Regions from separate parts of the Ensifer sp. ZNC0028 genome, predicted to be linked through region 1. Evidence: riboswitches for the same ligand, from Rfam matches in the RefSeq annotation. Region 1 holds a riboswitch; the other holds the start of a gene.

Region 1 (6,001 bases):
TACCGCTGATGCTCGTCGCCCAAGCCGAGCGGGGAACGGGCATGCAGGCGGTCGCACGGGCGACTGCGATCTTTAGCGAGCCGCTGCTCGTCAGCCGCGCCGACGCTGCGAGCGGCGTCGGCAGCGGCGTCGACATGATGGTGACCGGCTCGATCGATTTCGCCCGCCAGGAGCGCGCCCTGCAGGTGGCGATTGCCGGCAACGAAGCTGCCCAGGGCGCATGCCCGAAAACGGCGACCGGCACCGACGCCCCGGCAAGCGTTTCGGCCAATCAGATCCCCTGCAACGCGCCCTAAGCCTGTCGCGTGAAAAAGGATCTCGCGCCAGGCTTTAAGCTCTGATCCTTTATGCAGGTCGCTGCTGCAAAACCGCGGCGCACCTCTCGCGACATGCATTGACGCCCTCAGGCTTCGATCTGGACGTCGCCAAGCGGCCGTGAGCAGCAGGCGAGGATGTAACCCTCGTCGATCTCGTCGTCGAGAATGCCGCCATTGTGGATCATCTCGACCTCGCCCGCGACCTTCATCACCCGGCAGGTGCCGCAGATGCCGCCTTCGCAGGCAGCGCCGATGCGCACCCCATTGGCACGCGCCGCCTGCAGGATCGTCTGGCCGGGCTTGGCCTCGACCTCCTTGCCGCTCATGGTGAAGGCGACCTTGGCCACTTGGGCCTCGCCCTCGTCTCCGGCACCGGCGCGCACGGCGATCTCTTCCGCGGCGGGTGCCGCCGCCGGCTGGAAGCTCTCCTCGTGATAGCGGCCCATGTCGAAACCGGCCGATTTCAGCATCTCGCGCACGCCGCGCATGAAAGGCTCGGGGCCGCAGCAAAAGACGGTGCGGTCCATGAAATCGGGCGCAAGCAGCGGCAGCTTGGCGCCGTCGATACGGCCGCGCAATCCGTGCCAGCCGTGGCGCGCCTCATGCCCCTCGACGATGAAGCCGAGGTTCAGTCCGGACATCTGCGTGGCCAGGACTTCGAGTTCCGAACGGAACAGCAGATCGTCCGGCCGACGCGCACAGGAGATGAAGGTCACATCCGTTTCCGGGACGCAATCGGCCATCCAGCGGGTCATCGACATCATCGGCGTGATGCCTGAGCCGGCCGAGATGAACAGGTACTTGTCGCCGGGATGGCGCACGAAGCTGAAATCGCCGAGCGGACCGAAGGCCCGGAGCTTCATGCCCGGCTTCAGGTGGTCGAACATCCAGCGGGTGCCGATGCTGTCGGCCTGCGCCTTGACGGTCACGGCGATCGACAGCGGTCGCGACGGCGTCGACGACAGGGTGTAGGTGCGCATGACGGGTTCGTCGGCGACGGGCAGTTCGAGCGTCACGAACTGCCCGGGCAGATAACGGAACCAGGCCGGCTTTTCCGCCCGGAAAGTGAAGGTCATGACATCGGCGGTCTCGACGACAGCCGATGTGCATTCGAGCATCTGCTGCCGGTCGATCCAGACATGCAGCGCGTCGAAATGGTGAAACGAAGAGGCCATCTGCATGTCAGGCGACCCTTGAAAGCGGAGCCGCGTCGCCGGCAAGGCGCTGCTCCATGAACTTGCAGTACCACTCGACGAACTGCATCACGCCGCCTTCGTGCTCGGGCGAATAAGGACCGGGCTCATAGGCCGGCGAGCGGATGCCGAAGGCATTCTCCTCGACGATCTGGCGATCCTGATCGTTGGTCTCGGTCCAGACATGCGTCAGTTCCTCGAGATTGTAGTCGATGCCTTCGACCGCATCCTTGTTGACCAGCCACTTCGTCGTCACCTGGGTAAGTTCAGGCCCGAGCGGCAGCACACGGAAGGTGATGGCGTGGTCGGCGAGCACATGGTTCCAGGTGGTCGGGTAGTGGAACATCAGAAGCGTGCCGATCTGGCTCTGGGAAACATCGGCCGACAGGGCCCGCCTGACGGCGCGGGCGCCCGACATGGTGTAGCTTTCGGCATTGTCGACGAGCGGCATGCGGGCGGCGCGGAACTGGCCGGTCGGCGACATCCTGAATTCGCTCGGCAAGCCTTCGGCCTCGCATTTCGCCCAATGTTCGGCGATCACGGGATCATCCTTGGCGCCCTGCACTCCGGTCGCGGTCGGGGCTTCCGGATAGGTGCGGCAGAGTTCCGGGTGATTGGCGGCGCAATGGTAGCATTCGCGGTTGTTTTCCCAGACGAGCTTCCAGTTGCCCTTCTCGACGATGGTGCTTTCGAACGCGACCTTGGTTTCGCCGAGCTGGTGCGGCGCGAGATAGGGCAAGGCCATCTCGCGGAACGCCGTGAAATCCATCGGCTTTTCCGACAGGTTGATGAAGATGTAGCCGCCGACCGTTTCGCAATGGATCGGCTTCAGGCTGTGGGCTGCCTTGTCGAAATCCTCGCCCATCTGCCGGGCGAAGAGCAGCGAGCCGTCGAGTTCGTAGGTCCACTGGTGATAAGGACAGACGAGCTTGGCCGACGAGCCCTTCTGTTGCGTGCAGACGCGCGAGCCGCGATGGCGGCAGGAGTTGTGCAAAGCGCGGATCGTGCCCTGGCGATCGCGGGTGATGACAACGGGGTAGTCGCCGACCTGGACGGTGAAATAATTGCCGGCCCGCGGGATCTCGCAGTCATGGCCGATGAACAGCCAATCCTTGTACCAGATGTTTTCCAGATCCTGCCGATAGTAGTCGGGATCGATGTAGAAGGCCCGATCGAGGCTGTAGCCGTCGCGCCGGCCCTTCAGCTTTCGAAGCATATCGTTTCTGGTTTCCATGTCCTGTCCTCATGCGCCATGTCTTGGAGAGGCAGGACAGGAACCCGCACGGGCGCACGCCCATGCGTTGTCGGCTCCGATCCGGCTGCCCGCCGCAACCCGTTACGGTTATGTCCGTCAAGGCTGGTTTCCGGGCTCAGGAGCCGTCCCTTCGGACCAGCCCGGCGCCTTCCCGGACGAACCGTCCAGTGGCCTTTGCCGAGGCTTTCGCTCCACCACCGTTGCGGGGGCAGCGCCGGGATTTGACCGGCTTCCCAATTCTCCGCCTTCTCTTCGAAGACGGCACCTTGAGTAAGGATATGTAATCGCGGAAACCGCCCTGGCAGCTGCCGGATAGCGACATCCAATTCCAGAATGACGACACGGGAAAAACCGCCATCAACGGCGCCTGTCTTAGATTTTTTACACTACAAACATATAGATAGCCCACATCTTGGGCATTTGCCGCCTTTTGCGGCGCGGGCGGCGCAGACGCGGGAAAGGTTCGCCCGTTTGCGACATCCCGTCAGATAGGGAACGCTCATGATGCAGCCAGCAGGCAATCATTCATTAACCATGAGCCGCTAGCCTAGCCGGCGGACGAGAGAGGTCCTGCAGGCAGGCAGATGGCGCGCTGACGATCATGGCAAAGTTGAGATACTACGACGCGGCAGCCGAGGCGCCGCCGACAATCCCGCCGAAGACGGCGGTTCATACCGAATTCCTGCGCACGGGCCGGATCAATCGCAGGCAATGGGTGCCGAGCGAACGGCGCTACCTGAGCTATGAGGAAGTTGCGGACAGGACGGGCAAGAAGCTCAACACCGCCGGCGACACGACCCATAAGCGGATCAACGGCTTTCACACCTCGATCCAGTTCCCGAAGATGATCTTCCACCGCACGCTCGTCGGCCGGCCGCATCTCGGCTACTGTCACGTGACGGCGGCGCGCACGCCGGTCACGCCCTCCAAGGACATCACCTGGTCCTTCTACTTCGCCAACTTCTACTGCGACCTCGGCCATGAGACGCATTTTTTCGAAGGCATCCAGCCCGGCTATTCGCGCATGTATTTCGCCGTCGCCATCGAACCGGGCGCGGAAGCCGGCCAAATGGTCATCAACCGCAATTTTCGTGACAACGGTCTGCTGTTTCGCACCGACGATCCCAAGGTCGCGCTGAAAAACGTGCTGATGCTCGGTGCAAAGGACGACGCGTTGCGCCGCATCATCCGCAGCCTCTGAGCCGAGCCGGTTGCTTCAAAGAAAATCGTTCTGTTTTTCCGGTGCGTCCGTTATGGAAGCGTCGGAAAGGAAACGGCATGGCTGAGATCATCGATACGGATAGGGAACCGGACCGCGCGATCGCGCGCGCCTGCGCCGTTCTTGCCGAAGGCGAACCGGTCGCCATTCCGACCGAGACCGTCTACGGCCTTGCCGCCGACGCCACCAACCCTGATGCGATCAGCCGCATCTACGAGATGAAGGGGCGCCCGCGCTTCAATCCGCTGATCTCGCATGTCTCCGACGTGGCGATGGCCGAAGCCCATGTGCACTTCGATCCGGTTTCCCGGCAGCTGGCCGAAGCCTTCTGGCCCGGCCCGCTGACGCTGATCCTTCGGCAGCGCGCCGACAGCACGGTTCATGCGCTGGCGTCCGCCGGCCTCGACACGCTCGGCATCCGCATGCCCGACGGTTTCTCCCGCCGGGTCATCGCCCGCTTCGGACGGCCATTGGCTGCACCGAGCGCCAATACTTCAGGCAAGATCAGCCCGACCAGTGCGGCCCATGTGGAGGCCGATCTCGGTGGAAAACTGAAGCTGATCCTCGACGCCGGCCAGGCCCAGATCGGCCTTGAGTCGACAATCATCAAGGTCGATGGCGACGAGATCCGGCTGCTTCGGCCGGGCGGCCTCGATGCCGCCGAGATCGAACGCCTGCTCGACCGTCCGGTGATCCGGCCGGAGACGGCAGGAGCGACGATCGAGGCGCCGGGCATGCTCGCCTCGCACTATGCGCCCGGCGCTGCCGTCCGGCTCGATGCCGCCGAGGTGCATGCCGGCGAAGCCTTGATCCGTTTCGGCGGCAATCGGATCGCCGGCGAGGAACGAGCGGCCGTCGTTCTCGACCTCAGCCCGACCGGCAATCTGCGCGAAGCCGCCGCCAATCTCTTCGACTACATGAAGCGGGCGGATGCCAGCGGCGCAGAGACCATCGCCTTCGGGCCGATCCCTTCGGACGGGCTGGGGGAAGCCATCATCGATCGGTTGCAGCGGGCAGCCGCACCACGAGGCTAAAATAGTGTGCGGCATCTTCCGCGCACCCACTCTCACCGAACGGCACCAATTGCGGTTATGATCGCCGCCAACCAGGAACCGAGGATCACATCCTCAGATCGACCGATCCGATAGCGCACAGGCGCAACGCGAAGTGAGGCCCATGACCACCCTTCCCTCTCCCGAACTCATCGCCTCCTTCGCCGACATCGTCGGCAGCGCCAACGTGCTGAGGGCCGAACCGGACAAGGCGCGTTATCTCGTCGAATCGCGCGGACTTTACCGTGGCACGACGCCGATGGTGCTGCGTCCGGGCTCCGTCGACGAGGTCTCGCGCATCATGATGCTTGCGAGCGCCACCCGCACGGCGATCGTGCCGCAGGGCGGCAACACCGGCCACGTCGCCGGGCAGATCCCGCGGGAGGGCAAGGCGGACATCGTTCTTTCGCTGGAACGGCTGAACCGCATTCGCGACATCGATCCGGTCGGCAATGTCATCGTCGCCGATGCCGGCTGTATCCTTGCCGACATCCAGAAGGCGGCGGACGAGCACAATCGCCTGTTCCCGCTGTCGCTGGGCTCGGAAGGTTCGGCCCGCATCGGCGGCAACCTCTCCACCAATGCCGGCGGCACCGCCGTGCTTGCCTATGGCAACATGCGCCAGCTCTGCCTCGGCCTCGAGGTGGTGCTGCCGACCGGCGAAATCTGGGACGGGCTGCGCCGGTTGAAGAAGGACAATACCGGCTACGACCTGCGCGATCTCTTCATCGGTGCCGAAGGTACGCTCGGCGTGATCACCGGCGCCGTGCTCAAGCTCTTTCCGAAGCCGCTCGGGCATCAGGTCGCCTTTGCCGGGGTTGGCAGCGTCGAGCAAGCGCTCGCTTTGTTCGAAAAGGCGTCCAGCCTTTGCGGGCCGGCTTTGACCGGCTTCGAGCTGATGCCGCGGCTCGGCGTCGAATTCACCACCAAGCATATCTCGGGCGTTCGTGATCCGATGGAAACGG
Region 2 (6,001 bases), on a different contig from region 1:
GAACCGCATTGAAACTGTGACCACCGACAAGCCCGACGACACTGGTGTGCCCATTGTCGGCGAGCGCGACCGCCTTTGCAGCCGCCATCGCCAGGCCAGCGCGGTCGAGATCGCCGGCCCGTTGTTCGATCGCATCAAGGGAGCCCGTAAACGCTGCCTGGGCGGCTGGCGAAAAGCTTCGGTCAACCTCGATCAGGCGCCGCAGATGGGCAAGGTCCTGCCTGTTGCGTTCCAGTTGCGAGGCTGCGGCCGGAAAGTCGCTCCGGGGATAGGTCTTCAGCGTTGGGTAGAGAATGACGGCAAGCGGCGCGACCACCAGGAGAAGCAGGGCGGCCAACATGATCGATGCAATCCGAACGCCGCGTCGCCGCCAAAACTTCTTGCCGCTCGGTGCCGGACCGTCCTTGCGGTCTTGCGTCTCGTTTCCCATCGATTGCCGCCCCCATCGGCGCGCCTCTTAGAAGCGCGATCCATCCCCACGTTCGGCGCTCCCTGCCGGGCCGGCGGCATCCCTTCACCATTGCCGCGATCCCTATTCGGGCGCGCGACAATGACGCAGGTCTGGCGATCGGCCAGACAAGACGTAGGAACGGCGGCTCGACAATTCCATGTTCGCCGCCGCGGAAAATCAAAAAGCCGGTTCGGTCCCGTATTCGTCGTGCCGCCGGTTCCAGACATAGGGTTCTGTCTGCGGCCATCCCGCGGGAGAGGCTTCCCATGTTTCCTGGCGACCGTAGGGCGTCAGATCCAGATAGGTCCACATGCTGCCGAGATACTCGACGCCACGCGCACCGTTGAAATAGGTGCGGTAGATATGATCGCCGTCCCTGAGGAAGACGCTGACGCCATGGCGCTCGCTGGTCCTTGTCGGGTCATCCGGATCGGCGACCGTGGCTCCCATGTCGTGGTTGAAGTCGCTCGCCATGGACGAGTACCAGACTGGGTGCTGCCACTGCATCCGGGCCTGGTATTTCTGCAGCGTCTCCAGCGGCGCGCGCGAAATCAGCACGATGGACGTATCGCGTGCGTTGAGATGCGCCGGATGGGTCATCGCGTCCACGACCCAGGAGCAGCCGTCGCAGCCCGCCTTCCATCCGGGCGCGAACATGAAGTGATAGACGATCAGTTGTCGCCGTCCGTCGAAGAGGTCGGCGAGGCTTACCGTGCCTTCGGGCCCCTCGAACGAATAGTCCTTGTCGATCCTGACCATCGGCAAGCGTCGGCGCGCGGCACTCACTTCATCGCGTGCGCGGGTAAGTGCCTTCTCCCTGGCAATCTGTTGTTCGAGTGCGACTTGCCACTCATCCATTGAAGCGATTTTAGGCAGCATTCTCAATCATCTCCCTTTTCCGCGGTTTGCTTGGAGGTGTCGGTGCAAAGCTGACTCCGATCGACGGCATCCAGCCGTCAGGCTCGGTTGCAGTTCTCGCGAAAGCTCGCAAACAGGTCTCATCGGCGCCGTCTCCGTTGCGTCCAGTTTCAATATGTTGCAAAAACATAACATGTCAAGCAAGCAGGACGAAGATCTGGTTTTCAAGGCGTTGGCTCACCCGCGCAGGCGGGCGATGCTCGATTGTCTCAAGGGCGAGGCGCAGGCCACGGGCATGCTCTGCGCGGCCTTTTCAGACATGGATCGCTGCACCGTGATGCAGCATCTGAAGGTGCTGGAGGACGCCGAGCTGATCATCGTCAGCTGGGCAGGACGCGAGCGCTGGAATTATCTCAATGCGCTGCCGATCAAGCACATTTACGACCGCTGGATCAGCGACTATGCCGCCCATGCCGTGACCATTCTCGACAGGCTGAAGACCGATCTCGAAGGGTAAATCTGAAGATAGTGTGAATTACGGATCACTTAAACAGTATTCATTTGTGTATAGTTTTCCGACAATCGACAATGTTCTGCCTATTTGAGGGGAGTGATATTTAGTGAAATTACGAGACGCGAAAGAATTTCTACCTTTCCTGGCAAGTGTTTCGAAAGCGTCGCTTTCATGCTTGCGCTCCACTCGTTCGTTGAGTAGGGAATTCTCGTCGGTTTCCGAAAGGAAATAACAGGGAATTCGCCGCGGCTCGCCGCGAAACGAAACTGCCCCCGCAACTGTAGGCGGCCAGTCCTCTCTCGAAAATGCCACTGGGCGATGGTCCGGGAAGGCCGAGAGGGAGCCAAGACCCGCCAGTCAGGAGACCTACCGACACCTGTAACTGAACAAGCCGGGCGGGGTGTCCGGGGAGGTTGTCGATGTCGTTGGTCGCGCCACAAGTGCCGGCTGTCGATGTTCTCTTGAACATCGGTTCGATCATTGCGTCCTGGCTCGTCCCCTCCGATCCGCGCGATCAACAGATCGGAGACAATGTGCCATGACCGCTTCGCGTTTCCTGCTTGCCGCCTCTGGCTTCGCCTTCTTCGCCACCGCCGCTGCTGCCGAACCCACCGCCTATCCGCTGACCCTGGACAATTGCGGCGAGACGATCACCTTCGACAAGGCGCCGGCGACCTCGGCGACCGTCGGGCAGGCGGCAACCGAGGTTCTCTATTCGCTCGGCCTCGGCGACAAGGTTACGGGCACGTCGGTCTGGTTCAATGACGTGCTGCCGGAATTTGCCGAGGTCAATGCCAAGGTTCCGCGCCTGGCGGACAACGACCCGAGCTTTGAAAGCGTCGTCGCCAAGAAGCCGGGGCTCGTCGCCGTGCAGTTCGTCTGGCACGTCGGCCCCGAAGGGATCGTTGCGACCCGAACCCAGTTCCACGAAGTAGGAATTCCGACCTATGTCCTTCCGGCCGACTGCGTCGCCAAGGACAACTCGGTGGGTGTGGACGGCACGCGAAGCGCGCTCTTCTCGACTGCCAGCATCCATCAGGGCGTGCGTGAACTCGCGCAGATCTTCGATGTTCAAGACAAAGGCGAGGCATTCGTCGCAGAACTCGCCAAGCGTGAGGCCAACGCCATTGAGCAGGCCAAGGCGCTCAATTTGAAGGATGTGTCTGCGGCCTTCTGGTTCTCCAGCGCGGAGATGGACATCGATCCCTATGTGGTCGGCCGGAAGGGAGCGCCTGCCTACATGATGGATAAGCTCGGCATCCGCAACGTGGTCGGCTCGGACGAAGAATGGCCGGTCGTCGGTTGGGAAACGATCGCCAAGGCCAACCCCACCATGATCGTCATCGCCAAGATGGATCGCCGGCGCTTTCCGGCCGACGACTACCTGAAGAAGATCGAGTTCCTGAAGACCGATCCGGTTGCCAGCCAGATGGATGCGGTGAAGAACAACCGCATCGTCGTCATGGATGCGCACGCGATGGACGCCACGATCAGAACGGTCGCCGGTATTGAAGTTCTCTCCGCTGCGCTTAAGGATTTCGGGTTGGCGAAGTGAAGACCGGCCTCTCGCGGCGCGCCCCTGCTTCCCGGCTTGGCCGGGCAGCCACGGGGACATTGGCTCTGTTTGCCACCGTTCTTGCCGGAACCTGCATCGGTGAAACGCCGATACCCGTCTTGACGGTTCTCCAGACCTTGGGGAACAAGATTTTCGGCGCGACCTATGGGCTCGATCCCATCGATGTCGGGATCATCTGGAACTACCGCCTGCCGCGGGCGATCGTTGCCGCCTGCTGCGGGGCGGGCCTCGCGGTTTCGGGCATGGTGCTCCAGTCCCTCCTGCGCAACGCCCTGGCGGATCCCTATCTTCTCGGCATCTCCGCCGGCGCCTCGACCGGCGCCGTGGCCGTTACCGTCGCCGGCCTCGGGGCTGGCGCGGTCTCGATGTCGCTCGGCGCCTTTGTCGGCGCCGTGACGGCTTTCCTCATGGTGGCGATCCTCGCCCGTGCCGCCGGTGGCGGGGTCACTCTGCGCGGAACAGGGCAGATCGTGCTTGCCGGCATCGCCGGATCGCAACTGTTCAACGCGCTGACCTCTTTCATCATCACCAAGTCGGCCAATGCGGAGCAGGCGCGGGGCATCATGTTCTGGCTGCTCGGCAACCTCAGCGGTGCGCGGTGGCCGGACGTCTGGCTGGCCGTGCCCGTGGCCCTTGTCGGGCTCGGCGCCTGCATCTGGTATGCCCGCGCGCTCGACGCCTTTTCCTTCGGGGCGGAATCCGCCGCGTCGCTCGGCGTACCCGTGCGGGCCGTCCAGGTGGTGCTGATCGGCCTTACCGCGCTGGTGACGGCCGTGATGGTCAGCATCGTCGGCTCCATCGGCTTCGTCGGGCTCGTGATACCGCATGCGGCCCGTTTCCTCGTTGGTGTGCGTCATGGCCGGCTCGGCCCGGCAACCGCCCTCATCGGGGCGGTCTTTCTGATCGCGGCGGATATCCTGTCGCGGACGATCGTTCCTGGCCAGGTGCTGCCGATCGGCGTGATCACCGCCCTGGTTGGGGCACCGGCCTTTGCCCTGATCCTTATCCGCGGGAGGCACCGATCATGATCCTGGAAGCACGCGATCTCGGCTGGTCCGTCCGCGGCAAGGCGATCGTTTCCCATGTCGATCTCGCCGTGCGGCAGGGAGAGACACTCGGCCTTGTCGGCCCCAACGGCTCCGGCAAATCGACCTTGATGCGGCTGCTGGCCGGCATCGTCCGGTCGACGTCGGGCGAGGTGCGGATCAACGGGCAGATGCTGCACGCCATGCCACGCCGCCAGGCTGCCCAGTTGATCGCCTTCCTCGAGCAGCAAGCCGAGACGACGGAAGCGATCTCGGTTCGCGATGCGGTTGAACTTGGCCGCACGCCCTGGCTCACGCCGCTGCAGCCCTGGTCGGCGGAAGACGACCGGATCGTCAGGCAAGCGCTCGACGATACCGATATGGCGGGCTTCGAAAACCGTTCGTGGGCAACACTTTCCGGCGGGGAACGCCAGCGGGTTCACCTGGCGCGGGCCTTGGCGCAACAGCCGCAGGTCCTGTTGCTCGACGAGCCGACAAATCACCTGGATATCCAGCACCAGCTTTCGATCCTGAAGCTGGTGGCTGACCTGCCGATAACCTCCGTCGTCGCCTTACACGATCTCAACCAGGCCTTTGGCTGCGACCGCGTCGGCATGATGTCCGCCGGCCGGCTGGTGGCGCTGGGGCCGCCGCGTGAAGTCCTGACCGTCGAACGGATCGCCGCCGTCTTCGGTGTTCGTGCGAGCATCGTCGTCGACCCCGAGGACGGAACCTCCATCTTCCGCTTTCATTCAGCCTAGCAAGGATTTACATGCGCGCGCTTCTCCTCGGATTGTCCCTGTTTCTCACCGCTTTCCAGTTCGCCCAAGCCGAAATGCACGAGGTGAAGATGCTCAACCGTAACGCTTCGGGACCGATGGTCTATGAGCCAGACTTCCTCCAGATCGCCCCCGGCGACACGGTGAAATTCATCGCTGCCACCAGCGGCCACAACGCGGCGACGGTCGACGGCATGGTTCCCGAAGGTACCGCTGGTTTCAAGGGCGGGATCAACGAGGAGATCGAGGTCACGCTCGACGCGGAGGGGTTCTACGGGATCAAGTGCTCGCCCCATTTTGCGATGGGAATGGTGATAGTGATCCGTGTCGGCGACGCGAAGGTCGACACAGGCTTTGCGGCGGCCAAGGTTCCGGCCCGGGCGCGCAAGCGGTTTGACGAGATCCTTGCCAGGAACGGTTTCGGAAAGTGACGAACGACACCGAAGAAGGGGCAGGGCGCGCGAATTTTCATCTGAAGGAAGCGATCCGCAGCTACTGGTCGGAGCGCGCGAGGACCTTCGATCTCGCTTTCGGCCACGGCATCCTGTCTGAAGCCGAGTTTTCCGCCTGGCAGGAACCGATCCGCGCCACCCTTGGCGTGAAGCCGCTGCGCGTGCTTGAACTTGCCTGCGGCACGGGCGAGGTCACAAGGCTCATCCACGATCTTGGTCACGAGGTTACGGCGCTGGACTTCTCCGAAGCGATGCTTTCCGTCGCCAAGGCGAAACACGCCGGCAAACCGCGGCTGCGCTTCATCCTTGCCGATGCCGAAAACACCATGGAGCCGGATGCCGCCTA

Evidence for each region. A riboswitch is a leader RNA that binds a small molecule or an ion and turns the genes downstream of it on or off. The one in region 1 is predicted to bind cobalamin.
Region 2: another riboswitch for cobalamin. It lies ahead of L981_RS04410 (ABC transporter substrate-binding protein); the one in region 1 lies ahead of L981_RS30920 (aromatic ring-hydroxylating dioxygenase subunit alpha).

The regions. Positions count from the first base shown of each region.
Region 1 covers NZ_JTLA01000163.1:7,817-13,817, forward strand. The annotation lists partial or broken gene L981_RS30910 (glycoside hydrolase family 25 protein) at 1-182, shown strand, start outside; gene L981_RS30915 (hybrid-cluster NAD(P)-dependent oxidoreductase) at 404-1,498, opposite strand; gene L981_RS30920 (aromatic ring-hydroxylating dioxygenase subunit alpha) at 1,500-2,744, opposite strand; cobalamin riboswitch at 2,848-3,049, opposite strand; gene L981_RS30925 (DUF6656 family protein) at 3,367-3,966, shown strand; gene L981_RS30930 (L-threonylcarbamoyladenylate synthase) at 4,044-5,018, shown strand; gene L981_RS30935 (FAD-binding oxidoreductase) at 5,161-6,001, shown strand, end outside.
Region 2 covers NZ_JTLA01000015.1:88,049-94,049, reverse strand. The annotation lists gene L981_RS04425 (hypothetical protein) at 1-340, opposite strand, end outside; gene L981_RS04420 (DUF899 domain-containing protein) at 629-1,330, opposite strand; gene L981_RS04415 (helix-turn-helix transcriptional regulator) at 1,503-1,826, shown strand; cobalamin riboswitch at 2,019-2,212, shown strand; gene L981_RS04410 (ABC transporter substrate-binding protein) at 2,362-3,378, shown strand; gene L981_RS04405 (iron ABC transporter permease) at 3,375-4,427, shown strand; gene L981_RS04400 (ABC transporter ATP-binding protein) at 4,424-5,185, shown strand; gene L981_RS04395 (pseudoazurin) at 5,197-5,634, shown strand; gene L981_RS04390 (class I SAM-dependent methyltransferase) at 5,631-6,001, shown strand, end outside.